DNA from 2 places in the Cupriavidus sp. 09_S30 genome. Region 1 is predicted to be linked to the other one. Evidence: predicted binding sites of a transcription regulator. Region 1 holds the regulator's gene; the other holds the start of a gene.

The links. Region 1 encodes HrcA, which represses chaperone genes, less so after heat shock. Its sites were predicted from a motif close to TTAGCACTCNNNNNNNNNGAGTGCTAA; they were not measured.
Region 2: a site for HrcA is predicted at 12,892-12,918, ahead of groES (co-chaperone GroES). Genes of this name have one in related genera too.

The regions. Positions count from the first base shown of each region.
Region 1 covers NZ_JBXOWI010000001.1:2,504,116-2,519,040, forward strand. The annotation lists gene AC1Z3O_RS11755 (DUF1841 family protein) at 1-36, shown strand, start outside; gene AC1Z3O_RS11760 (phospholipase A) at 171-1,520, shown strand; gene AC1Z3O_RS11765 (thioredoxin family protein) at 1,561-1,998, opposite strand; gene blaPEN-bcc (PEN family class A beta-lactamase, Bcc-type) at 2,056-2,946, opposite strand; gene grpE (nucleotide exchange factor GrpE) at 3,226-3,774, opposite strand; gene AC1Z3O_RS11780 (hypothetical protein) at 4,042-4,197, shown strand; gene AC1Z3O_RS11785 (RNA-binding S4 domain-containing protein) at 4,228-4,623, opposite strand; gene hemH (ferrochelatase) at 4,620-5,735, opposite strand; gene hrcA (heat-inducible transcriptional repressor HrcA) at 5,820-6,854, opposite strand; gene AC1Z3O_RS11800 (NAD kinase) at 6,944-7,885, shown strand; gene recN (DNA repair protein RecN) at 7,899-9,629, shown strand; gene AC1Z3O_RS11810 (hypothetical protein) at 9,675-10,100, shown strand; gene mprA (MprA protease, GlyGly-CTERM protein-sorting domain-containing form) at 10,250-11,920, shown strand; gene rrtA (rhombosortase) at 11,987-12,619, opposite strand; gene glnE (bifunctional [glutamate--ammonia ligase]-adenylyl-L-tyrosine phosphorylase/[glutamate--ammonia-ligase] adenylyltransferase) at 12,626-14,925, opposite strand, start outside.
Region 2 covers NZ_JBXOWI010000001.1:2,976,367-2,991,291, reverse strand. The annotation lists gene AC1Z3O_RS14110 (cytochrome c biogenesis protein DipZ) at 1-1,107, shown strand, start outside; gene AC1Z3O_RS14105 (ABC-F family ATP-binding cassette domain-containing protein) at 1,415-3,025, shown strand; gene AC1Z3O_RS14100 (quinone oxidoreductase family protein) at 3,507-4,487, shown strand; gene AC1Z3O_RS14095 (beta-keto acid cleavage family enzyme) at 4,563-5,630, shown strand; gene AC1Z3O_RS14090 (Bug family tripartite tricarboxylate transporter substrate binding protein) at 5,854-6,846, shown strand; gene AC1Z3O_RS14085 (hypothetical protein) at 6,963-7,139, opposite strand; gene AC1Z3O_RS14080 (porin) at 7,223-8,383, shown strand; gene AC1Z3O_RS14075 (RBBP9/YdeN family alpha/beta hydrolase) at 8,661-9,230, shown strand; gene AC1Z3O_RS14070 (Bug family tripartite tricarboxylate transporter substrate binding protein) at 9,360-10,364, opposite strand; gene AC1Z3O_RS14065 (TauD/TfdA dioxygenase family protein) at 10,402-11,247, opposite strand; gene AC1Z3O_RS14060 (AraC family transcriptional regulator) at 11,486-12,529, shown strand; gene groES (co-chaperone GroES) at 13,008-13,298, shown strand; gene groL (chaperonin GroEL) at 13,436-14,925, shown strand, end outside.

The DNA.
Region 1 (14,925 bases):
TACGTCGACTGCATCCGGCGCCGCGCCGGCCGCTGAGCCCTGGCGGGGGCGCGCCATCGCAGCGCAAAATCCATCACGGGCCGGCAGGGTGGCCATGTTAGGCTTTCGCCCATCACCACCTGCCGCCGTGGCCGCGCATCCTCTCCGGCCAAGCATGGCGGATGCGACCGATGACCCCAAGATCAGGCTTCGAGGTTCCGCAGGCATCCCGATGGACCACCCTGCCGCGTGGCGCGCCAGCCTCCCTGCTCGCCCTGTTCGCCCTGCTGCTCGGCGGGTGGCCGCTGGCTAGCGGCGCGGCAGTCGCCCTGCTTCAGCCACCGCGTGTCGTAGACGGCACTCAGCCTTTCCACCTGACGCTGCTGGTCAGCGCCGACCAAGGCAATCGTCTCTACGAGATTCCCCAGACCCTGCAGGTCACGGCCGCGGCCGAACTCCTGGCGCCGCAGCCGCTTACGCTGCACCGCGTCACCGCAGGGCCGGCCATGCTGCGGCTACGCAAGGGCGAGATCCGCGCCATCGACTATGCCACCACCCTGCCGCCCGAGCTGCGCGGCCAGGTGCGGCTGGATGTGGCCGGCATCGACGCCGCGCCCGTGCTGATCACGCTGAACCGCGCTACCCAGCCCGGCGAACCCGCCGCGTCGCCGGCCGTGGCCGCCGCCGGCGGGGCTGCTGCCACCGCAGCTCCCGCAGGAACCGCCGCAGCCGCCGCAGTTGCCGGGGCCGCCGGCACCAAGGTGCCAGCCCAGCCTACCCCCGTGCCGACCCAGACCGAAGCGGCACTGGCGCCAGCCGACCTGCGCGAAAGCAGCCGGCTGACCCTCAACGAGCCGATGTATTTCGTCATTGGCGCGCACGATGGCGCCAACGCGAAATTCCAGCTCAGTTTCAAGTACCGCATTTTCGAGGGCAAGGATCCGGCCTCGCGCAGCCTGATCGACAACCTGTATTTCGCCTACACGCAGACCTCGCTGTGGGACCTGTCCAAGCCGTCGGCCCCGTTCCGCGACACCAGCTATCGCCCCAGCCTGTTCTACTACCTGTCAGACACAGGCGTGAAAGGACCGCATCTCTCACGGCTGTCGCTGGCGACAGGCCTGGAGCATGAGTCCAACGGACGCGACGGCGCCGAATCGCGCAGCATCAACACGGTTTTCGTGAAGCCGACTTTCTACCTGGGCGACCAGGCCAGCTGGCACTGGCGCATCGCCCCGAAGGCCTATCTCTACCTGGAGAAGAGCGACAACCCCGACATCGCCCACTATCGCGGCTATGTCGACCTGAACGTGGCTTACGGCAAGCCCGATGGCTGGGAGTTCGCCGGCATCCTGCGCAAAGGCACGCGCAGCGACTATGGCAGCCTGGAGGCGCGCGCCACCTATCCGCTGGCGCGCCTGATCCCCGGCACCGCCGGCTATCTGATGGCGCAGTACTTCATCGGCTACGGCGAAGACCTGCTGGATTACAACCACAGGATGCCCTGGCAGTTGCGTTTCGGCTACGCGCTGTCGCGCTGATTGCCCGCCGCGGCCGTACAGCCGCGGCAGCGCGCCGCACTCATCCGGCCAGCGGCTTGCCGCCGGCCTTCAGCCGCGCATTGGCGACAGCGGCGGCAAACTGGCCGTTGCCATGCCAGCCGGTGGCCCGCCCGAGCTTCTTGCCATGCTGGAAGAACATGAAGACGGGGATCCCATGCAGGCCGAAGCGCCGGCCCAAGTCCGGATGCGCGTAGACGTTGGCGTGCAGCCAGTGCAGGCCGAGATCGCGGAGCGGGTCCGGATTGGCCAGCATGGCCTGCTTGGCCATCTCGCAGTTGAAGCAGTCCACGCCCCAGAAGAACACGCAGACCAGTTTGTCGCCGGCCCCGGCGATGGCGGCGTCGATGGTGCTGCCGTCCACCTCCTGCATGGCGAAGAGATCGAAGGCCCGGTGGTCCGGGTGGTCCGCCTTGCCGGGCTGGGCCGAATGGGCCGTCTGGCTGGAATCGTGTGTCATAGGCCTGCGCATACCGCAATCAAGCGTTGATCCGAAAGGCTTTGTCCGCTACCCGGATCAGCCGAACGCCGCGGCCGTGATGCGGGCCGCCCCCGCGATCACGCCGTCCTTCGCCTTCGCATCGGCGCGCGCCTGCGTGTAGTAGACGGCCAGCACGATCGGCGCGCGCGACGGCGGCCACACCACACCCGCATCGTTCGTCGTGCCGTAGTCGCCGGTGCCCGTCTTGTCGCCCACCTGCCACCCAGCCGGCACGCCCGCGCGGATCCGCTTGTCGCCCACCTTGTTGCCACGCAGCCAGTCGATGAGCTGCGCACGCTGCGCGCCGGGCAGCGCGTCGCCGAGCGCGAGCACTTGCAGGCTCGCGGCCATCGCGGCGGGCGTCGTGGTGTCGCGCAGATCGCCCGGCAGCGCGGTGTTCAGCTCGGTTTCCCAGCGATCGAGCCGGAACGTGTCGTCGCCGATCGAACGCGCGAACGCGGTCACGGCCGACGGGCCGCCGATCAGCTTCATCAGCAGGTTCGCAGCCGAGTTGTCGCTGTACTGGATCGCCGCCGCGCACAGCTCGGCGACCGTCATCCCCGTGTCGATGTGCTTCCCTGAGACCGGCGAATAGTTCACGAGGTCGGCCTGCAGGTACGTCACGCGCTGCTGCAGCAACGCCGGGCGCTCGACGCTCTGCGCGAGCACCGCGGCGCCCAGCATCGCCTTGAACGTGCTGCAGAACGGGAAGCGCTCGTCGGCGCGATGCTGCAGGCGCCGGCCGGTCGCGCTGTCGATTGCGCACACGCCGAGGCGGCCGCCCGCGTCGCGCTCGAGCGCGGCGAACGACGCGGCAGCCGCGTCCGGCGCAGCGGCCTGCGACGATGCGCACGCGTTGAGAGTCAGGACGAGCGGCGCCGTCGCGGCAGCCAGCAACAGGGTTCGACGTTGCGATGAGTAAGTCATGTCGGTTGTCTCATGGTGGAATGAAGGCATCGGGGCATGCCCGACGCGGATTCAAACGGCCGGCCGGAGAGACAGCACTATCGTGACTTTACGGTTGCCTGACAAGCAACGATCCTTGTCACCTCCCCCTGCGCTGCCGCCTCGCCTTGCCGCGATCCGGCGGGCGGCAGGCTGCGGGACCAGCGCACAAAAACAAACGCCCGGGGCCTGTCGGCACCGGGCGCGGTTCGGCGCAATCCTGCGCCGGATGGCACAACGGCCGACTGGCCGCGGACGGCCTTACTTCGGTGCCGACACGGTCACGAGTGCCGGGCGTAGCACACGGTCGGCAATCAGGTAGCCGCGCTGCAGTACGGCCACCACCGTATTGGCCTCCTGCTCGGAGGGCACCATGGAGATTGCCTGGTGGCGATGCGGGTCGAACTTCTCGCCCACCGGATTCAGTTCGAGGATCTTGCCCTTCTCGAAGGCGTTGCTGAGCTGGCGAGCCGTCAGTTCCACGCCCTCGCGCAGCTTGGCAATGTCGCCGGAGCCATCGGACAGCGCCGCCTGCAGGCTGTCCATCACGGGCAGCAGGTGGTCGGCGAAGTTCTCGATCGCGAACTTGTGGGCCTTGGCCACGTCGTCCTGGGCGCGGCGGCGAATGTTCTCGCCCTCGGCGGTGGCGCGCAGGAACAGGTCGTAGTGCTCGCGCGCCTTGGTCTCGAGCGCAGCGATCTGGGCCGCCACATCCTCCACGGCAGCGGTTTCGGCCTGGGCCGGTGCCGCGTTGCTCGTGTCTTCGCCGGCTGGCGTCGTCGGGGATGGCGTCTGCTTCTGTTCTTCCATGTCGATCCGTAAATAAAGCACGGCCCGCGCAAAAGGCGGCCGTTGGGAGTCAATCGGCGAGTCTAACCCGCAACTGGTGGCGGGCAATCGATTTTCAAGAGTAAAACCAGCGGGGCACCGAAATACACCGTTACAAAGCGCCGTCCATTGCAAGCGCCGGCTTATTGCTATGCTGCACTGCACCCACTAAGATTACTCTAAACAAAGTGATAAAAATAACGGGGGGCGTGAATGCATCACCTACGGGTCCATGTCGAAGGATTCGCCATGCATAAGCTGCCTGTTATCGCGCTCTGCCTGATCGCCGTATTGTCGGCGATGACGACCTTCATCTGCCTGTCCGGCGCCCTGACCCCGCGCGATACGGAATACGGCAGCGGCAAGGCCATCTTCAAGCACTACATCATTCATTACCTGCGCTGATCCCCCACCGCAGGCACCCGTTCGCCCCGTTCAACTGCCGAGTCCATCCATGCGCCGCCGGTCGCGCTTGGTCGGCCGGCCATGCAGTTGCGCCGCCGGCTCGTTATGCAGCCTGCGGCGTTCCGCCTCGGCACGCCGCCGAGCCTGACTCTCTTCGGTTTCGGCATAAAGCGTCTGCGCCACCGGCGCCGATCCGCGCGCGGCTGCGATACCTTTCACCACCACTTCCCAGCGCTGGGCGTGCGCCTCCAGTACCACCGTGTCGCCGGGCCGGACTTCGCGCGAGTTCTTGCACGCCTGGCCGTTGACCTGCACCCGCCCGCGTTCGACCGCCTCGGCGGCGAGCGAGCGGGTTTTGAAGAAGCGCGCGCACCAAAGCCATTTGTCGATGCGCAGCCGGGCATCCGGCTCGAAGCTCACGTTCATGCCGCCGCTCCCCGGGTCTGGGCACGCGTGCGCAGCGCCTCCAGTTCGTGCGGATGCGGGGCGCGCAGTGGCCAGCCCTGCAGGTGCTGCAGGCCGATCTCGGCCATGCCGGTCAGCCAGGCCGGCGCATCGTTCAGGCAGGGAATGAAGTGGAAGGCATTGCCGCCCGCGACGCGAAATTCCGACTGCCCCTCCATGGCGATTTCCTCCAGCGTCTCGATACAGTCCGCCGGAAAACCCGGACAGAACACGTCGACCCGGCCCGCGCCCACCTTGCCCAGCTCGCGCAGCGTCGGCGCCGTATAGGGCTGCAGCCACTCCGCCCGGCCGAAGCGGGACTGGAAGGTGACCTGGTACTGCCCCGGCTGCAGTCCCAGCGCCTCGCCCAGCAGGCGGCCGGTCTTGAGACATTCACAGTGGTAGGGGTCGCCCAGTTCCAGCATGCGCCGCGGCAGTCCGTGGAAGGACAGGATCAGCTTGTCGCCGCGCGCGAAATCCGGCGTGCCGTGCTGGGCCCAGTAGGCGCCGACCTGCTGGTGCAGCGCGCCGATATAGGCCGGATGGTCGTGGAAATGCTTGACCAGGCGCAGCTCCGGCTGGTTGCGCCACTGCGCCAGCACGCGGAATACCTCGTCGAAGGCGGTCGCGGTGGTGCTGGCCGAGTACTGCGGATACATCGGCAGCACCAGCAGGCGCTCGGTACCCTGGCGCCGCAGCGCCTCCATCACCGAAGCGATCGACGGATTGCCGTAGCGCATCGCGCAGGCCACGGTCACCTCGTGCCCGTGCTGGTTCAGCAACAATTGCAGCCCGTGGGCCTGGCGCTCGCTGTGCACCAGCAGGGGCGAGCCGGTCATGTGCGCCTCGCGCAGCCAGATCGATTCGTATTTCATGGCCGAGGCGCGCGAACGCAGCGGCAGGATCGCGCCGTACAGGATCGGCAGCCAGGCCATGCGCGGGATTTCCACCACGCGCGGATCGGACAAGAACTCTTTGAGGTAGCGCCCCACCGCCTTGGGCGTGGGGGCATCCGGCGTGCCCAGGTTGATCAGCAGGATCGCGGTGCGCGGCGGCTGGCCGTGCTGGTAGGCCGGTTCTGGCGAAAATGTCATCTCATTTCCGGTATGGCGCGCCGGCGCGCGCCGTGTGCTGGCGGACGGGCCGCGGCAGCGCCGCGGGCCCGCGCGGGAAGGTCGTCAAGTGTGGCTGAGCGCGCTGGACAAGAGCCGCGCGGTGATGTCGACGATGGGAATCACGCGGTCATAGGCCATCCGGGTCGGGCCGATCACGCCCAGCGTGCCGACGATCTGGCCGTCGACCCCATAGGGCGCCGTGATCACCGCCATGTCCTCCAGCGGCACCAGCCGGCTCTCGCCGCCGATGAAGATCTGCACGCCCTCGGCATGGCTCGACACGTCGAGCAGCTGCAGCAGGCTGGTCTTGTGCTCGAACACGTCGAACAGCCGGCGCAGCTTGTCCATGCTGGAAGACAGGTCCTCCACTTCCAGCAGCTTGCGCTCGCCCGAGATGAAGACCTGCTCGTCCTCCTCGGCCATGGCGTCGCTGCCGGCCTCCACCGCCGCCTGCATCAGTTGCGACATATCCAGCCGCAGCGCCTGCAGCTCGCCACGGAGGTGGTCGCGCACGGCGTCGAAGCTCATGCCGGCGTAGTGGGAGTTGAAGAAGTTGGCGGCCTCGACCAGCTGGGCCGGCGTATAGGGCAGCTCGGTCTGGATGATGCGGTTCTGCACGTCGCCCTCGGGGGTGACGATGATCAGCAGGATGCGCTTGGCCGACAAGCGCATGAATTCCACCTGCCGGAAGGCCTGGGCACGGCGCGGCGTCATCACCACGCCGGCGAAATGCGACAGGTTGGACAGCGTGCGCGCCGCACTGGTCAGGATCCGCTGGGGCGCGAGCGGCTGGCCGCTGAGCTGGTCGTGGATCAGCTCGGCCAGCTCGCTCCGGTCCGGCGCGCCCTCGGGCGCGTTGGTGGTCAGGATGGAATCGACGAACAGACGATAGCCGCGCGGCGTCGGCACCCGGCCGGCCGAGGTGTGCGGACTGGAAATGAAGCCCATTTCCTCCAGATCGGACATCACATTGCGAATGGTCGCCGGTGACAGGTCCAGCCCCGAATACTTCGACAGGGTCCGCGAGCCGACCGGCTGCCCTTCGGCGATGTAGCGCTCGATCAGGGTCTTGAGCAGCGTTTTCGAACGTTCATCCATAATGCCCCGATTTTACGCAACTTTTACCCGATGGGGCGGACGGCGCAACAGGCCGCCGCAGTGGCGCCCCCGCCATGCTGACAACGGTCATGGCGGTATGGTCTAATCCGGGCATGTCCGCACACCCCAAGTCCGGCGCCGCCCGCGCCCCATTTCACACCGTCGCCCTGGTCGGCCGCTACTCCACGGCCGGCATCGAGGCGAGGCTCGAGGAACTGGCCTCCTGCATCCTGAAGAACGGCCAGGATGTGGTGTTCGAGCGCGATACCGCGCTCGCGACCGGGCTGACTGGCTACCCCGCCCTGGCGCCCGAGGAAATCGGCCGCCATGCCGATGTGGCCGTGGTGCTGGGCGGGGACGGCACCCTGCTGGGCATCGCCCGCCAGCTGGCCGGGCACGACGTGCCGCTGATCGGGGTCAACCACGGTCGTCTCGGTTTCATGACCGACATCCCCCTGGAAGACGTGCAGTCGGTGCTGCCGGACATGCTGGCCGGCCGGTTCGAGGCCGAGACCCGCATGCTGCTGGAGTCGCGCGTGGTGCGTGACGACGAGCAGATCTTCTCGGCGCTGGCCTTCAACGACGTGGTGGTCAACCGCTCCGGCATCTCGGGCATGGTCGAGCTGGCGGTCTCGGTGGACGGCTACTTTATGTACAACCAGCGTTCGGACGGCCTGATCGTGTCGACGCCGACCGGCTCGACCGCCTACGCGCTGTCGTCGGGCGGCCCGATCCTGCACCCCACGCTGTCCGGCCTGGTGCTGGTGCCGATCGCCCCGCACGCGCTGTCCAACCGGCCCATCGTGCTGCCGCACGATGCCGAGGTCACCATCGAAGTGGCCACGGCGCGCGACGCCAGCGTCAATTTCGACATGCAGTCGCTGACCTCCCTGCTGCCGGGAGACCGCATCGTCGTGCGCCGCTCGGACAAGACCATCAAGCTGCTGCACCCGGTGGGCTACAACTATTACGCCACGCTGCGCAAGAAGCTTCACTGGCACGAGTACCCGTCCGAAGACAACCGCCTCTGATCCGCCACCCAAGATGCTGCGCAGCCTGTCCATCCGCGACTTCGTCATCGTCGACACGCTCGACCTCGACTTTTCCGCCGGCTTCACCGTCTTCACCGGCGAGACCGGCGCCGGCAAGTCGATCCTGATCGACGCCCTGGCGCTGGTGCTGGGCGAGCGGGCCGACGCCGGCGTGGTGCGCGAGGGCGCCTCGCGCGCCAGCGTCAGCGCCACCTTCTCCACCCACTCCGCGCTGGATGCCTGGCTGGCTGAACGCGAACTGGCCGGCGACGGCGATGAACGCGGCAGCGTGCTGCTGCGCCGCACGGTGGATGCGGGCGGCCGCGGCAAGGCCTTTATCAACGGCGCGGCGGCCACGCTGGCGCAGCTGCGTGAGGTCGGCGACCTGCTGGTCGACATCCATGGCCAGCACGCCCACCAGCTGCTGCTGCGCCCGGACGCCCAGCGCCTGCTGCTCGACGCCCATGCCGGGCTGACGGCGCAGGCCGCGGCGGTGGCCGAGGCCTGGCGCACCTGGCGCGCCTGCGTGCGCCAGCGCGAAGCGGTCGAGCAGCAATCGCGCGAGATGCAGCTCGAACGCGAGCGCCTGGAATGGCAGGTCGGCGAGCTGGAGAAGCTCGCGCCCCAGCCGGGCGAATGGGACGAGATCCAGTCCGAATACAACCGCCTGTCGCACGCCGCCGGCCTGATCGATGGCGGCCGTGCCGCGCTAGACGCGCTGTCCGAGACCGACGGCTCGGTGCTGTCCGGCCTGAACGCCGTGGTGCAGCGGCTGCGCCAGCTGGCCGACATCGACCCGGCCTTGCGTGACGTGCTGGCGGCGCTGGAGCCGGCCCAGGTGCAGGCCGAGGAAGCCGCCCACTCTCTGAATCGCTACGTCGACCGCCTGGAGCTGGATCCCGAGCGGCTGCAGGCGGTGGAAGAGCGCATGCAGGCGCTGCACACCACCGCGCGCAAGTACCGCCTGCCGCCCGAGCAGCTGCCCGACGAACTGCTGGCGCGCCGGCAGCAGCTCGACGACCTGCAGGCCGCCCAGGACCTGAACAAGGTGACGGCGCGCGAGGCGGCCGCGCGCGCCGCCTACCTCACCATTGCGCGCCACCTGAGCGCGGCGCGCAAAGCCGCTGCCGAAGCGCTGTCGAGCGCCGTCACCGAGGCCATGCAGGGCCTGTCGATGGCCGGCGGCAGTTTCGCGGTGGCGCTGCACTCGCTCGAGGAAGGCCTCAGCCACGGCCTGGAACAGATCGAGTTCCTGGTCGCCGGCCATGCCGGCGTCAGCCCGCGTGCGCTCGCCAAGGTGGCCTCGGGCGGCGAGCTGGCCCGCATCAGCCTGGCCATCTCCGTCATCACCAGTGAAGCCGCGCCGACCCCGACGCTGATCTTCGACGAAGTCGATGCCGGCATCGGCGGCGCGGTCGCCGAAGTGGTGGGCCGCCGCCTGCAGGAGCTGGGGCGCAGCCGCCAGGTCCTGTGCGTGACCCACCTGCCCCAGGTCGCCGCCCAGGCCGGCAGCCATCTGCTGGTCAGCAAGGAAACCGTGGCCGGCGCCGACGGCGCGGTGACACGCTCGCGTATCCGCGTGCTGGACGCGGCCGGCCGCGTCGTGGAAACCGCCCGCATGCTGGGCGGCGCCACCGTGACGGCCACCACGCTGCAGCATGCCGAAGAGATGCTGGCCCAAGGCGCCCGCGACACCACGGCCGGCGCCAAGGAAAGCCGTCGGCCGCGACGCGTCGCCGGCTGAGGCTGCCGACGCCTGCACCTACCCCCCTTTCAGGAGATCCGATCCATGTCCACTCGCAAGCTGGCGCGCCCGCTGCTCGCCGGCGCCCTGGGCTTGGCCCTGGCGCTGGCTCTGGGCGCCCTGACGGGCTGCCAGGCCCAGTCGCAGCCCGCCCCCCCGCCGCCTGGGGGCATCAGCGCCGACCGTGCGGTCGGCGACATCATGGTGCGCTTCCGCGCACCCGCCGTGAATGATTCGATCGAGGCCGGCCGCTTGCTGGCCGCCATCCCGGGCCCCATGCGCTTTGTGGTCAAGCGCCCGATGTCGGGCGGCGTATGGCTGGTCACGGCCATCACGGACAAGCCCGATGCCACGCTGAACCAGGCTGTCGGCATCCTGCGCGAAGTGCCGCGGATCGAGGTGGCCGAGCCTGACCGCCTGCTGAAGCCCAACCGCAGCATGCCCACGTCGCGCGATATGCCGCCGGGCTGATCCGCCTGTCACAATACGATGGCATCCTGTCCCGCCGGAAGGCATCGCGCCGCCGGGGGCAGAACCAGCCGGCGGCGCCCACATGCCCGGGCGGGGTCACGCCGAAGCGAGGAACACGCAGTACCTGGCACGACAACAAGGAGAAGAAGATGCAGCGAGAAGCGTGGCACCCTTCGAGGATCATTCGTTGCGTCGGCCAGCCCTGGCGCGGACGCCGGCTCCCGGCATGGGCCCTGGCCGCGGCATGGGCCCTGACTGCGGCCGCCCTGCTGCCCGCGTCGATGCCTGCCATGGCGGCGGACGGCGGCGCGGCCACGGGCGCCACGCCGGCCACCGCCGTGCGCTACACCGGCAACTTCATCGTGCGCTGGCGCGACGGTAACGCCACGGCCAACTCGCAGCGCATGCTGCAGATCCAGCAGGCCACCGGCGTGGGGCTCGCGCTCCAGCGCCAGATGGGTGGCAACTACCAGTTGCTGAGCGTCAGCGGCGGCAATGCGGATCCCGAGGCCACCGCCGCGCGGCTGCGCCAGGATCCGCGCATCGCCGAGGTGGTGCCCGACCGCTGGCTGCACCTGAACGACACTGTACCGAACGATCCCTACTACGCCTCCGGCCCGTATCCGCAGTCGCTCTACATGGGCGCACCTGCCCAGACGCCGGGCGCCGCCAACCTGTCCAAGGCCTGGGACCGGACGCAAGGCAGCAACAGCATCGTGGTCGCCGTGGTCGACACCGGCTACCTGCCCCATCCCGACCTGGCCGCGCGCCTCGTCGCCGGCTACGACTTCATCAGCGATCCCAGCGCGGCCCGTGACGGCGATGGGCGTGACGCCAATGCCACCGACCAGGGCGATTACATCCCGGCCGGCTTCCAATGCCCGGGCGAATCCACCTCGAGCCCGACGCTGACGCCGAGCTCCTGGCACGGCACGCGCGTGGCCAGCGTGATCGGCGCGGTCACCAATAACGGCCAGGGCATTGCCGGTGTCGACTGGAACGCCCGCATCCAGCCGGTGCGCGTGGCCGGGGAATGCGGCGGACTGTTGTCGGACACCGTGGACGGCATGCGCTGGGCCGGTGGCCTGTCGGTGCCGGGCGTCCCCGACAACCCCACGCCGGCACGCGTGATCAATATCAGCCTGGGCGGCGGCAGCTGCAGCAGCATCGAACAGCAGGCGGTCAACGATCTCACCGCCAAGGGCGTGGTGGTGGTTGCCGCCGCCGGCAATTCCGGCGGCGCGGTCGAGGCGCCCGGCGACTGCAGCGGCGTGATCACCGTGACGGCGCACGTCAACAGCGGCGAGAAGGCCAGCTATGCCAGCACGGGTTCGCAGGTGGCGCTGAGTGCGCCGGGCGGCGGCTGCGGCGTGTCGAAGGCTGACGCCAACGGTAACTGCGCCTCGCCCTCGCTGATCCTGACGCTCTCCAACGACGGCCAGACCACGGCCGGCAACTTCGACCTCGTCGGCTCGGCCGGCACCAGCTTTTCCGCGCCGATGGTCAGCGGCGTGGCGTCGCTGATGCTCGCCGTGAATGGTTCGCTGACGCCGGCGCAGGTGGCCAGCGCCTTGAAGAGCTCGGCGCGCGCCTTCCCGGCGGGCACGTTCTGCGCCAACAACAGCGGCGTCTGCGGTGCCGGGCTGCTGGACGCGGCCGGCGCGCTGTCCGTGGCAAGCACCACGCCGACCACGCCCGCCACGCCGGCGCCGGCCCCATCGAGCGGCGGTGGTGGTGGCGGCGGCGCGGTACCGCCCTGGATGGCTGCGCTGCTGGCGGCCGCCGGCCTACTCTCCCTGCTCACCCAGCGCCGGCGCTGAACCGGCCAGCCGATGGCCGCGCCGACCGCGCGCGGCCATCGGCTGTACCGCACCACCCGGGCAGGCTCAGTCCCCAGGCGCCGAGCGGTCCGTTCCGCGCCGTGCACCCAGCCACTCTCCGGCCAGCCACAGCGCCAGCCCCGCCAGGGCGCCCGCCGCATGCGCCGCGCGCACGACGCTGAAACCCCAGCCCGTCTCGAACACCACAGGCGAAAGCCAGGACTGCTCCAGCCAGACCTTGGCCAGCACGCCCAGGCAAAGGCCGACACCGATGCCCCGCCACAGGCCGGGCACCCGCAAAAGACGCAGCCCACCCCATAGCGCCAGGCCGTGCAGGGCGCCTGACAAGCCGCCATACCAGGCAATGCCGGGCACACGCAGCAGCGCCAGCTGCGTGGCCAGTCCGCAAGCGACCAGCACGCCCAGCAGCGCGCCCGTGCGCGCGGCCCGGCCGGCAAGCAGCAGCAGTCCCGCCGCCGCCAGCGCGTCCGCCAGCCAGTGCTGCCATCCGAGGTGCACCCACATGGCCGTGGCCAGGCGCCACCATTGGCCACCCAGCACCGCATCGCGCAGGTAAAGGCCGTGGGCATGCAGCCATGGCATGAAGGTGAACAGGGCCGACAGCGCGGCCACGCCGGCCGCCGCACCCAGCAGCGGCCCCGCTGCCGCGCCGCCGTCCTTGCCGGCCCCCTGTGGCATCGCCGTTCAGCCGTCGCCCAGGGCCGCGCCGAAGACTGCCTGCCACAGCGTGCGCACGCTGCCGGTCTGCGCCGCCACCGAAGCAGGCTCCACGCGCGCCTGCGCATGGCCGTCCAGCCGCAGCTGGTGCTGGCGCGCACGGAACAGGCGATAGGCATCGCCCGCTTCCAGCGCCAGCCCGGCATCGATCAGGCCGAGTTCGCCCGCGGTGCGCAGCAGCGCGATATTGCCGCTGTTGCGCGTCAGCTCGGCGTGGGCGTTGCTGTGCAGCAGCACCAGGTACTGCACCGTGAACTCGATGTCGACCATGCCGCCGCGGTCATGCTTGAGGTCGAACAGCGCGCTGGGGTTGGGATGGCCCTCGGTCACCTTGGCCCGCATCTCGACGATCTCGCGCGCCAGCGCGGCGGCATCGCGCGGCTGGCGCAGCACCTCCTTGCGCAGTAGCTCGAAACGTTCGCCGATGTGGCGGTCGCCGGCGCAGAAGCGCGCCCGCGTCAGGGCCTGGTGTTCCCACACCCAGGCCGCATTGTCCCCCTCGCGCAGCTGGTACGGGCGGAAAGAGTCAAAGCTGGTCACCAGCAGGCCGGAGGCGCCATTGGGCCGCAGCCGCGTATCGACGTCGTACAGCATGCCGGCTGCGGTATGGCTGGTCAGCCAGGTGATCAGCCGGCGCGCGAAGGCGGCGTAGACCTCGGGCGCGCGCTCGTGATCGTCCTCGTACAGGAAGATGATGTCGAGGTCCGAGGCATAGCCCAGTTCCTTGCCGCCCAGCCGGCCGTAGGCGATCACGGCGAAGCGCGGCGTCTCGCAATGGCGCGTGGCGAGCTGGCGCCACACGGTGCGCATCGTCACCTCGAGCACGGCGTCGGCCAGGTCGGAAAGGCGGTCGGCCACCTGCTCCACCGTCAGCAGCCCCTGCAGGTCCTGCAGCAGGATGCGGAAGGTCTCGGCATGGTGCTCGCGCCGCAGGATATCCATCTGGGCCTCGATCTGCCCGTCGGTGGCGAGCAGGCGCTCGTCCAGCCGCTTCTGGAATGCGGCCCAGTCGGGCGCGTCCGCCAGCGCGTCGCTGTCGAGCAGCTCGTCGAGCAGTTGCGGATGGCGCGTCAGGTATTCGGCCGCCCAGCGCGAGGCGTGCAAGGTGTGCGCCACCCGAGCCATCGCCTGGGGGTATTCGGACAGCAGCGAAAGATAGGAGGCGCGCCGGCTGATGGCGTCCAGGAAATCGAGGAAGCGCGTGATGGTGCTGTCGGCGTCGTCCTGCTTGGCGGCGAGGTCCAGCGCCCGGTTCACCAGCAGGTCGAAGCGTACGCGGCTGGCCTCGGACAGGGCTCGGTAGCGCGGCGACACCAGGATCGCGCGCAGGCGGTCGAAGAGCGCACCGCAATCGCGGAAGCCGGCCGCCTGCAGGCGCGCGCAGGGCGACTCCTCGCCGCCCTCCTCGCCCCCGGTGCCGTCGGCCTCGTCGCGCACCAGGGCCGGCCACAGGGCCTCGCAGGGCGCCGTGTCGGGATCGGAAAAGGTGGCCTCGAACTGCTGCGCCACCGGCTCCTGCAATGCCTGCAGGCGTTCCAGCAGCGCATCCCAGCCGGCGCAGCCCATCATCTGTGCCACCGCCTGCTGCTCCTCCTGCGTGGTCGGCAGGTGGTGGGTCTGGGCATCGTCGCGATACTGCAGCCGATGCTCGAGCTGGCGCAGGAAGCGGTAGGCATCGGCCAGTTGCTCGGCCTGGTGCGCGGGCAGCAGCCCGCGCTCGACCGCCACGGCCAGCACCTCCAGCGTGGGCCGCACGCGCAGCGCCGGGTCCTGACCCCCGCGGATCAGCTGGAACACCTGGGCCATGAACTCGATCTCGCGGATGCCACCGCGACCGAGCTTGATATTGAAGGAGCGCTGGTTGACGCCGTGCCCCGCCAGGCCGCCGCTGCGCTTGGCCGCCTCGGCGCGGATCTGGGCGTGCAGCGAGCGGATCGCGGCGATCACGCCGTAGTCCAGGTAGCGGCGGAAGATAAAGGGCGAGGTAAGCTGCGACAGCAGCTTGGCGCTGCGCTGCGCATGCGGCGACGCCAGCGCGGACACGACCCGGCCCTTGATCCAGGCATAGCGTTCCCACTCGCGTCCCTGCACCACCAGATACTGCTCCAGCATGCCCAGGCTGCAGGCCAGCGGGCCGGCGTCGCCATTGGGGCGCAGCCGCATGTCGACGCGGAAGACGTAGCCGTCGGCGGTCACGTCCGCCAGCAGGTTGATCAGGCGCCGCCCCAGGCGGATGAAATACTCGTGGTTGGACAGGCTGCGGGTGC
Region 2 (14,925 bases), 470 kb from region 1:
CTGGAACAGGCGCTGATCGATCGGCTGCACAAGCCGCAGCCTGCCATTCAGGCCGCCAACGATGCACAAGCCGCCGAGGCACCGATGCTGCTGGCGGCCAACGACACCAGCGTCGGCTTTTCCAGCCGCCTGCCCGTGGAAGGCCGGCTGACGTCGCTCGATGGTGCGGTGACGTGGTTCAACACAGGCCCCAACGCGGCCCCGATATCGCGCGATCAGTTGCAAGGCAAGGTCACGCTGGTCTATTTCTGGACCTACTCCTGCATCAACTGCATCCGCACGCTGCCGTACCTGCGCGCGTGGGCCGACAAGTACAAGGACCAGGGGCTGACGGTGATCGGAGTGCACACGCCCGAGTTCGCGTTCGAGAAGAACCCGGAGAACGTGCGCCGCGCGATCGGCGATTTCAAGATCGGCTTCCCGGTGGCCGTGGACAGCGATTTCCGTATCTGGCGCGCGTTCGACAATAGCGTCTGGCCCGCCGCCTATTTCGTGGATGCGCAGGGCAACATCCGCCATCACCGGTTCGGCGAGGGCGACTATGCCAACTCGGAGCGCGTGATCCAGGCGCTGCTGGCCGAAGCGGGTCATCCGTCCACGTCGCGCGATGTGGTGGTGCCGGACGCGCAGGGTGCGCAAGCCGCCCCCGACCTGCCTAACGTGCGCTCCGGCGAGACCTACATCGGCTACGGCCAGGCGTCGAACTTCGTGTCGCCCGGCGGTATCCGCCAGCATGCGTCGCGCGCCTATACCGTCGGGGATTTGCAATTGAACGAATGGGGCCTGAAAGGCCAGTGGACAGTCGGCGCCGAGCAGGCCACGCTCGATCGTGCCGACGGCAGCATCGTGTATCGCTTCCATGCGCGCGATCTGCACCTTGTGCTCGGACCAGCCGCCGATGGCCGCGCCGTGCGCTTCCTCGTGAAGGTCGACGGTAAGCCCCCTGGCGACAGCCACGGCGCGGATACCGATGCTGCCGGCAACGGTGCAGTTACGCAGACGCGGCTCTACCAGTTGGTGCGGCAGGCAGGCAAGGTCGGCGAACACACGTTCGAGATTCGCTTTCTGGACGCCGGTGCCCACGCTTACGCATTCACCTTCGGTTGATGGGGCCGGTCCGCATTTCCACGCCATCGAATAGGAAGCCTGGACTGTTATCACTATGTCGTTTGCGCTGGCCATCGGGGGGCCAACGATCAATCCGGAGGTGCACTGTTGAGTGCGGCGACGATGATCAATGGATTCTGTCGCCGCCATGCGCATTGCTGCGACCGCGGTTATACTCCGGCTTCTTCATCCAATCTTCGAGGTATTCGTTCGATGTGATGCGCCATTGATGCCGCCGTCTGCATGACGGCTAGTTCCCACCGGTCCCCATCAGCAGGGGGGAGGTCCTGGCATCTTTGGAATACCTATGGCGAATCCTTACATCGCGCTGGAAGGCGTGTCTTTCGTACTGCCGGACGGCAGTACGCTCTTCTCCGATCTCGACGAGCAGTTCGACCAGCGGCCAACGGGCCTGGTCGGGCGGAATGGCGCCGGCAAGACAGTGCTGGCGCGAATCCTGGCCGGGCTATTGCAGCCCACGGCCGGACGCTGCGTACGCACCGGCAGCGTGCACTACCTGGCCCAGCAGGTGGCGCCTCCAGCGGATGCATCCGTCGCCAGCCTGGCGGGCGTAAAGGACGCGATGGATGCACTGGCACGCATCGAGGCAGGCAGCATCGCGCTCGAGGATTTCAACACTTTGGGCGATCGATGGGACATCGGCCAGCGGCTCCGGCACGAGCTGGAACGCAATGGGCTGGGTCATCTCGATGCTTCGACACCAGCCAGCACACTGAGCGGCGGTGAGGCCATGCGTGTCGCCCTGATCGGCGCCATGCTTTCGGATGCGGACTTCCTGATCCTGGACGAGCCCAGCAATCATCTCGACCGGCCAGGCCGGCGGGCACTGATCGAGCAGTTGCGGCGCTGGCCACGTGGCTTGCTCGTGATCAGTCATGACCGGCAATTACTGGAGACGATGAAACGCATCGTCGAGCTTTCCCCGCTGGGACTGCGCAGCTACGGGGGGGACTACACGTTCTACGCCCGGAGCAAGGCGCAGGACCGGCAGAATGCCCTCGACCAGCTCGAACAGCGCAAGCTCGAACGCAAGCGCAAGGCGCTGGCCATGCGCGAGCAGAACGAGCGGCAGGCCCGGCGTCAGGTCCGCGGCAACCGGCACGGCCACGAAGCCAACCAGGCAAAGATCCTGCTCGGCGGGCAGAAGGGGCGCAGCGAGAGTTCGGCAGGCAAGCTGCGCCAGCAGCAAGCCGCCGCCATGGTGCAACTCGACCAGCAAGTGCAAGAAGCCGCGAGGCAGGTGGAAAACGACGCGTCCATTTCCTTTGTCGCGATGCGGGCGGCCAACACCGCGCAACGCGTCGCGGAACTGGATGAGGTGGCGTTGCCTTTTGTACCGGCTGCCACGCGTGACATCAGCCTGACGCTGACCAGGCAGCAACGCGTAGGCGTGGTCGGCCTCAACGGCTGCGGCAAGTCCACCTTGCTCAAGGTGCTGGCCGGCCGGCTACAGCCCCTCGCCGGGACCTGCAAGGCCGCGGTCGCGAACGTCTATCTCGACCAGCGGCTGGCAAACCTGGACCCGGAGCGCACGGTGCTTGAACAGATGCAGGCGGCCAACCGCACCGCCCCGGAAGGCGAGCTGCGCATGCGCCTTGCACAACTCGGCCTGGATGCGCGGAAGATCGTGGCACCCAGTGGCTCGCTCAGCGGCGGAGAGCGCTTGCGGGCGGCGCTGGCCTGCGCGCTTTACGCCGATCTGGCCCCGCAACTGCTGTTGCTCGACGAACCGGGCAATCACCTCGATCTTCCTTCGCTGGAGGCACTGGAGGGCATGCTGCGCAGCTACCAGGGCGCCCTGGTCATCGTGTCACACGATGATGTATTCATGGACAACCTTGGGTTGACGGATCGCCTGCTGGCTACCGGGCAGGGTTGGCGGCTTGAGCCCTGGTGAGATGAAGCGGTAGTTGATCCCTGGCATAGCTGTGATGTGGTCCGGGACGTGATGTTAGCCGCTGTCGCCTGACTCGCGCACCCGCGCAGCGGCCTGGTGCTGCTCTGCCTCGCTCCCTCCTGTTCGCCGGCTGTGTCGTTGACGAGTCCACTAGCGGATCGCCAGACACAGCAACCGCTGCCCGCTTCGCTGTACCGCAAACACTCGCCCCTCGGTTCTTGGCCTGGCGCGAAATCCCGAAGTCATCCGAAATCCTCTGCCGCATGAGGCGCCGGCTCGTGCCTGTACACCTGCGTGCTGACTACGCCAACGTGACAGTGCCCCGGCGGGTCCTTGTCAGAAAAGGGAAAGTTCAAGACGTGCACGGGAAAGCGGAAAGTTGAGCCAGGTCAGATGATTCACCTCACTGGTTTGTCCTCTGGCGAGCTCGATCGGCAAGCCGCAGGTGAACGTTCATATTCGAAAGAAGACAGGAGACGACATGGCGAAAGTCGTTAGGATTTACGAAACAGGCGGGCCCGACGTCCTTCGTTGTGAGAGCGCCACTATTGGTGAGCCGGGGCCGGGGGAGGTCCGCCTCCGTCACGTGGCCGTCGGCCTGAATTTCGCAGACACCTACTTCCGCAGCGGGACTTACAAGATTCCGCTTCCCAGCGGCATCGGCAATGAAGCCGCCGGCGTGATCGAGGCAGTCGGTGCCGGCGTCACCCAACTGGCGGTCGGCGACCGCGTGACCTATACGGGCTTTACCCCCACGCTGGGCGCCTACAGCACGGAGCGGCTGATCTCTGCCGCACCGTTGATCAAGTTGCCGCAGGCAATCAGTTGCGAAGTCGCCGCGGCCATGACCATGCGGGGCTTGTCAGCCGCCTACCTGATGCGCCGGATCTACCCCTTCAAGCAGGGCGACGCCATTCTGCTGCATGCCGCGGCAGGTGGCGCCGGCCTGATCATTTCGCAATGGGCGAAGCTGCTGGGGCTGACCGTGATCGGAACGGTTTCCACCGATGCCAAGGCCGAAGTGGCGCGCGCCCATGGCTGTGATCACACGATCAACTACAGCCATGAGGACGTGGCCAAGCGCGTGCGGGAACTGACCGATGGAGTGGGCGTGTCCGTGGTCTTCGACAGCGTGGGCAAGGACACCTTCATGTCCTCGCTGGACTCGCTCAAGCGCCGCGGCCTGCTGGTATGCGTGGGTTTTGCCTCCGGCGCAGTCACCGGGTTCGATCCGGCAATTCTCGCCCGCAAAGGCTCGGCATACCTGACGCGCCCGGGCCTGGCCGACTACATCGCCGATCCTGCCGAAAAGGCGGAGCTGGTCGACGAGCTGTTCGGCCACGTGGCGGCAGGCCGCATCCGCATCGAGATCAATCAGCGCTATGCCCTGGAGGATGCAGTGCAGGCACATCGGGATCTCGAGGGTCGAAAGACCACCGGCTCTTCCATCTTCGTGATTTGACTTTGCCCGCCAGGGAAACTCACTCATCTAGTTCGGCATTCTCACTATTCAAGATTCATCCTGGAGACGATCACCATGCACTTCCTTGACGGCCACCTGTATCCCGAGAACCAGCAACCTCTGATCATCACGGCCGCTCCCTATGCGCCGGGCTGGATTCCCTCAGACTTCCCGGAAGATATCCCTGTCACCATGGAGGAGCAGATCCAGAAGGCGGTGGATTGCTACGAAGCCGGTGCCAGGGTGCTGCATCTGCACGTGCGCGAGGCCGACGGCAAGGGCAGCAAGCGCCTGTCCATGTTCAATGAGCTGATCGCCGGTGTGCGCGCCGCCGTGCCAGACATGGTCATCCAGGTGGGAGGCTCCATCAGCTTCGCGCCTGAAGAGGGCCAAGAAGCTAAATGGCTTAGCGATGACACGCGGCATATGCTGGCCGAACTCGATCCCAAGCCCGACCAGGTGACGGTGACCGTCAACACTACGCAGATGAATGTGACGGAGCATGCGGGACTGGATGACTTCAATGGCGTTTCGCGGGGATTCCCGCACCTCTACAAGACCTACAAGGACATGATCGTGCCCTCGAATCCCAGCTGGGCCGAGGAGCACATCCGGCGACTGACGGCGGCCGGCATCCAAAGTGAGTTCCAGTGCTACAACATCAATAGCTTCGAAACGATTGAGCGGATGATTCGCCGCGGCGTCTACAAGGGCCCGCTGGTGATGAACTGGGTGGCGATCAGCGGCGGCATGGATCAAGCGAATATCTTCAACCTGGCAAACATGCTGCGTGCCGTGCCGGACGGAGCCGTGGTAACGGTGGAGAGTTCGGTGCTGAATGTGCTGCCCATCAATATGATCGGCATTGCTTTGGGCCTGCATGTCCGGTGCGGCATCGAGGATGTGCTCTGGAACCAGACCCGCACGGGAAAGATGAGCTCCGTTGAGCAGATCAAGCAATTGGTGCGGATCTCACGCGAGTTCGGTCGCCCCATCGCGACTGCGAAACAGACGCGCGAGATCCTGAAGCTTGGGGTCTTCTACGACACCGTGGAAGAGACGCTTGAGGCCAATGGCTTCTCGCCCAATCGCAACGGTGGCAACCAGGGCTTCCTGCACAAGCAAGAAAATCTGCCGTCCTGAGCTTAGCCAACGAATCCTGGCGCCGGTCAAAGCCGGAAGCTGACCTCGTCCTCGTCCTCATCTCGTGCAGTTCTTGGCCAACGGTTCAAGCGGGCCGGCGTAGCTCGCACCGCATTGAACCGATTGGACCTGTCATTGGCGTTGCCGTACTGCAAGGGCGATGCACGTGGAAAGAGCGCGGGTCGAGCGGCACGTCAACAGACCAAGTACATGGAGGATGACAATGGCATTGCGAATGCAAAAGCCGCTTGCGGTCACGCTGGGCACGGCGGCGTTTCTGGCGTTGTGCGCTTCAGGGCCGGTGCTGGCAGAGGATGCCTGGCCCACGCGCCCGATTCAGATGATCGTAGCGTCGTCGGCAGGATCAGGCACCGATTCCCTGGCACGCCTGATGGCGCAACGCCTGTCGGTATCCTTGAAGCAACCGGTCATTGTCGACAACCGGCCCGGTGGCAGTGGAGTCATCGGGACGAACGCTGTTGTCAAGGCGCCGGCCGACGGATACACGCTCCTTTACACCACGGCATCGAACATGGTCGTCGCCCCAGCGGTACTGAAGACCATCCCCTACGATCCGAAGAAGAGCCTTGTACCGATCGCCGAGACGGCTCAGGGTGGCGTGGTATTGCTGGTCAGCAACGATCTGCCGGTCCACAACCTGCCGGAGCTTATCCAGCTGGTGAAGGCGAATCCGGACAAGTACAGCTACGCTACCTGGTCGATGGGATCTTCGGGGCAGCTGATGATGGAATGGCTCAAGAAGCAGACCGGCATGAAGACCGATCACGTCCCATATCGGACTTCGACCCAGCTGTTGACGGACCTCGCCTCAGGTGTCGTGAAAATCGGCTGGACCGATCCGGGCGCGCCAGTCCCCTTCCTGCGCTCCGGGAAGGTCCGCGCCATTGCCATTGCAGGCAATGTGCGCGCACCGCAGCTGCCCGAGGTCAAGACCATGGGTGAACAGGGCTACAAGTTCGATGCGGTGGGCTGGTTCGGCATCTTCGCACCGGCGGGAACCAACCCGGCGATCGTGAAGCGGCTGGCCGATGAAGTCAACAAGGCCCAGACGTCCCCTGATCTCGCAGCCACGATGAAAGCCATGAACTTTGCGCCGCCACCTGTGAAGACCTCGGTGCAGTTCGGCGAGACTGTCAGCAACGATCTGCAGGTCTGGTCGAAGATCGCAGCCGATGCGGGGATCCAGATCGATTGATGCGCAGTGGGGTGCTGTCTGCTTGCTGGTAGCGTGGTATCAGAGACAAGACGTGATCTGACAGTGGTTGGGCGCCGTATCTGGAGCAAGCGACCACTGTCAGGCAATCTCTGAATTCAATCCGCGGATTCAGGTGCTCTCAACGCGCGCTCGATCTGCTCCCTCCGCAGACCCGCAGCAATTTCAAGCTCCAAATCAGGACGAAGCGCAATCGCCCCCTCGAAGGGCGAGAGGCCGCACTCGTCCATGAATATGCGCGTCTGTTCTGCGCAAAAAAGGGGAACGAACTTCATTCGTCCCCTGGCAACGCTTTGACCTCGTGGCCACTGGGCGTCACCAGGTTGGAGACTAAAACGATGAACGTGGAGGAGTTCTGGTGAAAAAGAAGATTTTTGCCTTGGCTGCTGTTTGTGTGTGTGGCGCTGCGAGTGCGCAATCCAGCGTGACCCTGTACGGTGTGACCGATGTGAACATTGAGTATGTCAACCGCGTCGGCGCCGCCGTGCCGTCGGCCGCCAACGGTTTCAATCCCGGTGCTGGCCATAGCGTCGTCCGTATGGACTCCGGTGGATACTCCGGCTCGCGCTGGGGTCTTCGCGGCACGGAAGACCTGGGCGGCGGGCTGAAGTCCATCTTCGTTCTGGAAAGTGGCTTCAGTCTCGATACCGGCACGTTGCAGCAAGGCGGCCGCCTGTTTGGTCGCCAGGCCTTTGTTGGTCTTGACTCGAAATATGGCCAGCTCACCTTCGGTCGGCAATACCAGTCGTTGTTCTCCACGCTGGCCAACTTTGTCCCGGCTCGATATGCCACCCAGTATGAACCCGTTGGCGTGGTCGCCGGTGCCAATTTCCGCGAAGACAATGCCGTGAAGTACGTCGGCGTGTTCGGCGGCCTGACGGCACAGGCCAATATGTCGTTCGGCGTAGGTACGGCGCTTCCGCAAGTCAACCCCAACGTTCCGCCTGCTGGTGGAAACGGTGAAGTGCCTGGGCAGTTCCGCCGCGACACTGCCTATGGCGCAGGATTGAGCTATCTGACTGGGCCCTTCGGCGTAGGCATTGGCTATGACCAATGGAATCCGACGATCGGCACTGGCAGCGGGTCCTTCAAGAAGGCTGCCGTCATGGCCAGCTACGCCTTCAATGGCACGGCGAAGGTAATGGGCGGCTATCGCTGGGGCCAGAACAAGGATCAGAACGGTGTCCTGACGATGCGTGACGATTTCTATTGGGTAGGCGGTCAGTACCGGCTGTCTCCTGCGCTCGACTTCACGCTCGAGTATGACTATCAGAACGTGAAGAGCCTCGGCGGCAATACGCACGTTGCCAATCCCTGGCAGGTTGCCCTGATTGCCGACTACGCGTTCTCGAAGCGTACAGATGTCTATCTGACGATGGCCTATTCAAAGAACGCTGGCCTGGCCATGGAATCGGCAGCGAGCAATTTCGCTACCAGTCTTACGGTCAACAACTACACGCTCTCCAATGGCCAGAGTTCGATGTTCGGCGCTGCTGTGGGTATCCGCCATGTGTTCTGATGGCGGTGGGGGTAGCGATCTGCAAGGCGAGAGCGCGCTACCGGCCGTATGGGTTGAATCTCACGGCGGCTCTGGAGGCCAATCTACATAAGCGCATCCGGGAATGCTGATCTCCCGTCCGATTGGCACTTTCCTCGGCATTTCCGGTTTCAAAGGTTCGACAGGCAACCCTGTGGAACCTTTTCTTTTTTGATCCGGCCAATACGCCTCTTCATTTGTCGAAGCGGGCACCAAGCTCGGCGACACGTCTTCAAACCAAACGAGGAATTCGAATCTCATGACTTCCGGAAATCAACCAACGGTTGTGATTGTTCCCGGCTTTCGCGATCACATGCCGGAGCACTGGCAATCGCTGCTGGCAGAGCGTCTACAGCAGCAGGGGCGAGCGGTGCGCATCGTGCCCCAGATCGATCAGGACAAGAGGTTGCGCCGTGCCAGGGTGGCGAACCTTGACCGTGTCGTCAGCGGCATCTCAGGGCCCGTCATCCTCGTTGCGCATAGCGTGGGCTGCCTGATCACCGTTCACTGGGCGCAGGAGACGGAGCGCACCGTGCAGGGCGTACTGCTTGCCGGGCCGACCGACTACGACAGCCCCTTGCCGCCCGGATACAAGGATCCGCAGACGCTGGCGGAGGAGGGCTGGACCCCGATTCCACGGCGGCATCTCAAATTCCCGAGCATCGTGGTCGGGAGCCGCAATGATCCGCTCGGGACGTTCGAACGCATCCGCGAGCTGGCGCAGGCCTGGGGCAGCCGTTTCGTCGACGCCGGGGAAGTCGGGCATCTCGGGCCGGCGGATGGCTATGGAACATGGCCACTGGCAGAGGAACTCATTCAGCAACTCTGAGCGGGAGCGCGGTGCGGCGTTGTTAGCCAACGGTAGCCAACGACGCTGTCGCGTAGGCGTAGCTCGGTTGCGCGGATATGCAAGGGTTGTGGAAGACGCGCAAGCGCGCCTTCCACAACCTCGCCGCCGTCAGTCCGGAGTGAAGTTGATGGAGCGCAACAGCGCGCCCTGGCGCTCGTAGGATTCGCGTACATCCTTCAAGAGCTCTTCAGTGGTAGCCGGCAAACCGGGCTCCATCCCCATTTCCTCGAGCCTTGGCCGGAGTGCGGCCGATTGCGTGACTTTGAGCATAGCGTCACGCATCTTGGCGATCACGGCCGGCGGTACGCCAGACGCGGACCAGAGCCCCATCCAGCTCACGTCGTGCAGGTCGGGATATCCCGACTCGGAAAAGGTGGGAACGTTGGGCAGTGCAGCCATCCGCTTTGGGGACGCCACCGCATAAGCCCTGAGCTTCCCGGACTTGATGAACGGCATGGATGTCGCCGGGCCGTCGAACATGAGAGGCACTTGTCCACCCATGACATCCTGCAGCGCGGCCGGCGAGCCCTTATAGCTCACAGTGCCCGCATCGAGCCCGGCAAGGCGATTGAATTGCACGCCCATCGTCTGGCCGCGCGTGCCGACCCCGAAGTTTGCGTAGTCGATCTTGCCCGGCCTCGCCTTGATGTACGTGACCAGCTCCCCAAGATTCTTCGCGGGCAGGCTGGGATTCCCGACAAGAACGAGGCCGTACTGCGTGAGTTGGGCAATCGGGACGATGTCCTTGAACGGGTCATACGACACCTTGATGGCGTGAGGCACTTCCGCAGCGATCCCCTTCTGGATCAGGAGGAAGGTGTATCCGTCTCGCGGCGAAGACAGCATGCTCTGGACGGCGATGGTGCCGCCCGCGCCAGGCTTGTAGTCGACGATGACAGTTTGGCCAAGCGGACCCTGCAGCTCACGGGCAACGAGGCGCGCCAGGATATCCGCGGTACCGCCCGGAGGCGCGCCTACGAGTATCCGCACAGGCTTGCCTGGCCATTCGGCGGCCTGGGCCGCATCGATGGCCGGCATCAGTGAGCCAAAGGCGAGCGTAAGCGCCAGGGCCGGGCGAACTGCCCGGCGAAGTGCCCCGGTCAAGCAATGCATTGCAGTCTCCTTTCACGCCAGAAATCGTGCTCTTGAATCAGTACGGGATATCGCCCACGATGCCAGCGCGCTCCATCTTGCGCGGTGCCGGATAGTAGTCGTTGACTGCGTAGTGCTGCGTGCTGCGGTTGTCCCAGACCGCGACGTCGCCTTCCTGCCAGGCCCAGCGCACCTGGTACTCGGGAATGGTGGCGCGGCTGGTCAGGTAGTTGAGCAGCAGAGAGGCGCCGGGCGACTTGTCGATGCCGTGGCGCACGTTGGCCGGCGTGCTGTAGTTGGTGAAGTGCGTCGTGAACGAGGCGCCGACGAACAGGATCTTTTCCCCGGTCTCTGGATGGATGCGTACCACCGGATGCTCCACCGGCGGATGATCCTGGGCCAGCTTTGCGCGGTTTTCCGGTGTCATGACCGCACCGAAACTATGCTCGATGCTTGCCCTGGCGCACAGGCCGTCGATCTTCACCTTGATCTCCTCGGGCAACTCCTCGTACGCCTTCACCATGTTCACCCAGATGGTGTCACCGCCGATCTCGGGGCATTCGAGGCAGCGCAGCACGGCCCCCATGGCCGGATTGGGACGCCACAGGCCGTCGCAGTGATAGCTGTTCTCGAAGCTGTGCGGGTTGTCGCTCCGGTAGACCTTCACCAGGCCCGGGTATTCGGGAACACTGCCGACTACCGGATGGTCTTCCAGCTTGCCGAAGCCGCTCGCGAAAGCCACGTGATCGGCACGCGTGATCTCCTGCTTGCGAAAGAAGATGACCCGGTGCTTGAGCAGCGCCGCCCTGATCTCGGCGAAGAGCGCTGGATCGCGCGCCGCCTCGCCGAGGTTGACGCCAGAAATCTCGGCCCCGATGGCGGGGGTGATTTGCCTGATCTTCATTGCTACGTCTCCTACAGTCAGGTGAATGTGCGGATTCCCGTATCGAATCATCCTGCCTGGCGAGACTTCCCGCTTGGCCTAGCGCGCCGCGAACTTGGCGATTCACGACAGCGGCGCTGGCGCAGGAAGCACTGGATCACATAGGGGAGGGCGCAGAGGCTAGGCGTCGCGGGTTATTCCCGCTTGACAGTACATGACTGCCATTTACCATGAGCTGTCACTTCCTGGTCAGCTCCCGATGTCGTTACTTGTCCGCGCCGCAGCGCTCACCAACTACAGCGAGGTCGCTCGTGCCGCCGGGCTGGATCCGGTGCGGATGATGTTCGACGCAGGGATCAGTCCGAGCGTACTTCGCGAGCCGGACCTGATGATTCCGGTCGAGCGTTTCGGACGCCTGCTCCACGCTTCTGCAACCCTGTCGGGCAACGAGGGTTTCGGCTTGAGCATGGCCGAGTCGCGCCGGTTGTCCAATCTTGGGCCGGTAGGCATGCTGGTCCGCGACCAGGCGACGCTGCGCGGCTCCCTTGACACGCTGATGCGCTACCAACCGATGCTCAACGGTGCGCAGTCGCTGGCGGTCGAGGAATGTGGTGGCCGGGTCATCATTCGCGAGGTGCTGATCGCTGGCAACGCACATCAGCCCACTCGCCAAAGGGTTGAGCTGGCGCTCGGGGTAATGGTGCGGTTGATACGCCAGCTCATCAAGGCCGACTGGCAGCCGCAGCGCGTATGCTTCGAGCACCCGGCGCCGCGTGACCTGACTGCGCACCAACGGTTTTTTGGTCCGCACGTCGAATTCGATTGTGACTTCAACGGCATCATCTGCGCGAAGGCCGATCTCGATGCGCGCAATCCGTGGGCCGATCCGGCTATGGCGCGCTACGCGCAGCAGCTGATAGACGAGTCGGCCGTCTTGCAGCAGGCAACAATGCTTGAGGACGTGCGGCGCACGATCCTCCTGCTGTTGCCCAGTGGGCGCTGCAGCGTCGAACAGGTCGCCGATCACCTGGGCGTGGTGTGCCGCACGGTCCAGCGCAGGCTCGCGGAACGGGGACAGAGCTTCTCGTCGATCGTTAGCGAAATCCGCACGGAACTCGCGACGCGCCATGTCATCGAGAGCGATCGTCCATTGACCGAGGTGGCGACCTTGCTCGGCTTTTCTGCGCCAAGTGGGTTCTCGCGCTGGTATCACGCGCAATTCGGTTGCAGCCCCAAGGAGAGCCGGGCCGCAAGTGGCACGGTGCACCGTCAGGCAGCACCTTCGCGGGCGAGCAGAGCATAACTCTGGCCGAAGCTGCCCCTGTGATGTCGACGGCGGCATTGTGACATCACGCCAGGCTGCGATGTCTCGCTTGCTGCTCCCCTCAATGTTTGAGCTCACTCGTATCCTTCGCGTTGCGAGCTCATGCGCGTGCGATATCACGTGCTGGCTTGCCGGCTTGCTGGACGGTTTTTGTGGCCATTGAGGCGGCTGATGATGTGTCGTAAGCGACTGATATATATAGATAATTGTTGCCGCTGACCTTGCCGGGCCAGTCACGCGAGGGTTCGAAATTCAAGGCCACGCGGATCTCGGCAACAAGCCCCCCCGGGAAAACCCCCATTCAGGCCTTGTCTTGAAAACGTAAACCCCCGTCCCTATAATTAGCACTCGTCTGGGGGGAGTGCTAACAGCCCTTTCCGGCGAGCCAATTCTGCTGGCCGTCCCTGCTGGTGGCCTCAATTTGTGAAATAAAGCTCACTTGTACTAAGGAGTCCGTATGAATCTGCGTCCTCTGCACGACCGCGTGATCGTGAAGCGTCTGGACAACGAAACCAAGACCGCTTCCGGCATCGTGATTCCCGACAATGCCGCCGAGAAGCCCGATCAAGGCGAAGTGCTGGCCGTTGGCCCCGGCAAGAAGGATGACAAGGGCAACTCGATCGCCCTCGACGTCAAGGTGGGTGACCGTGTGCTGTTCGGCAAGTATGCCGGCCAGGGCGTGAAGGTCGAAGGCCAGGAACTGCTGGTCATGCGCGAAGAAGACATCATGGCGGTGATCAACAAGTAATGCGGCTGCCGGGCGCCGTGCGCCCGGGCCCTGCTTTTGACATGCCCGCCCAGGCGGGATGCCTGAGTCTCCAAGACTTATCCAACATTCGCGATCTCCCCTCCGGGAGGTCCCTGCAAGATTCGGAGTAACAGAACATGGCAGCTAAAGACGTAGTGTTCGGCGACGCCGCCCGTGCCAAGATGGTCGAAGGCGTGAACATTCTCGCCAACGCAGTGAAGGTGACCCTGGGCCCCAAGGGCCGCAACGTCGTGCTGGAGCGCAGCTTCGGCGGCCCGACCGTGACCAAGGACGGCGTGTCCGTGGCCAAGGAAATCGAGCTGAAGGACAAGCTGCAGAACATGGGCGCCCAGATGGTCAAGGAAGTCGCTTCCAAGACCAGCGACAACGCCGGTGACGGTACCACCACCGCAACCGTGCTGGCCCAGTCGATCGTGCGCGAAGGCATGAAGTACGTTGCCGCCGGCATGAACCCGATGGACCTGAAGCGCGGCATCGACAAGGCTGTCGGCGCTGCCGTGGAAGAGCTGAAGAAGATCAGCAAGCCCACCACCACCAGCAAGGAAATCGCCCAGGTCGGCGCGATCTCCGCCAACAGCGACGCCTCGATCGGCGAGCGCATCGCTGAAGCGATGGACAAGGTCGGCAAGGAAGGCGTGATCACCGTCGAAGACGGCAAGTCGCTGGCCGACGAGCTGGAAGTCGTGGAAGGCATGCAGTTCGACCGCGGCTACCTGTCGCCGTACTTCATCAACAACCAGGAAAAGCAGGTTGTTCAGCTGGAAAGCCCGTTCGTTCTGCTGTTCGACAAGAAGGTCTCGAACATCCGTGACCTGCTGCCGGTGCTGGAGCAAGTGGCCAAGGCTGGCCGCCCGCTGCTGATCATCGCTGAAGACGTCGAAGGCGAAGCCCTGGCGACCCTGGTGGTCAACAACATCCGTGGCATCCTGAAGACCGCCGCCGTCAAGGCTCCGGGCTTCGGCGACCGCCGCAAGGCCATGCTGGAAGACATCGCCATCCTGACCGGCGGCACCGTGATCGCCGAGGAAGTCGGCCTGACGCTGGAAAAGGCGACCCTGCAGGACCTGGGCCAAGCCAAGCGCATCGAGATCGGCAAGGAAAACACCATCATCATCGACGGCGCCGGCGACGCAGCCTCGATCGAAGCGCGCGTCAAGCAGATCCGCGCCCAGATCGAAGAAGCGACCTCGGACTACGACCGTGAGAAGCTGCAAGAGCGCGTGGCCAAGCTGGCCGGCGGTGTTGCCGTGATCAAGGTTGGCGCTGCCACCGAAGTCGAAATGAAGGAAAAGAAGGCCCGCGTGGAAGATGCACTGCACGCGACCCGCGCAGCCGTGGAAGAAGGTATCGTCCCCGGCGGCGGCGTGGCCCTGCTGCGTGCCCGCGCTGCGATCGCTGGCCTGGTTGGCGAAAACGCCGACCAGAACGCCGGTATCAAGATCGTGCTGCGCGCGATGGAAGAGCCGCTGCGCCAGATCGTGCTGAACGCCGGTGAAGAGTCGTCGGTCGTCGTTGCCAAGGTCATCGAAGGCAAGGGCAACTACGGCTACAACGCCGCTTCGGGCGAGTACGGCGACCTGGTGGAAATGGGCGTGCTGGACCCGAC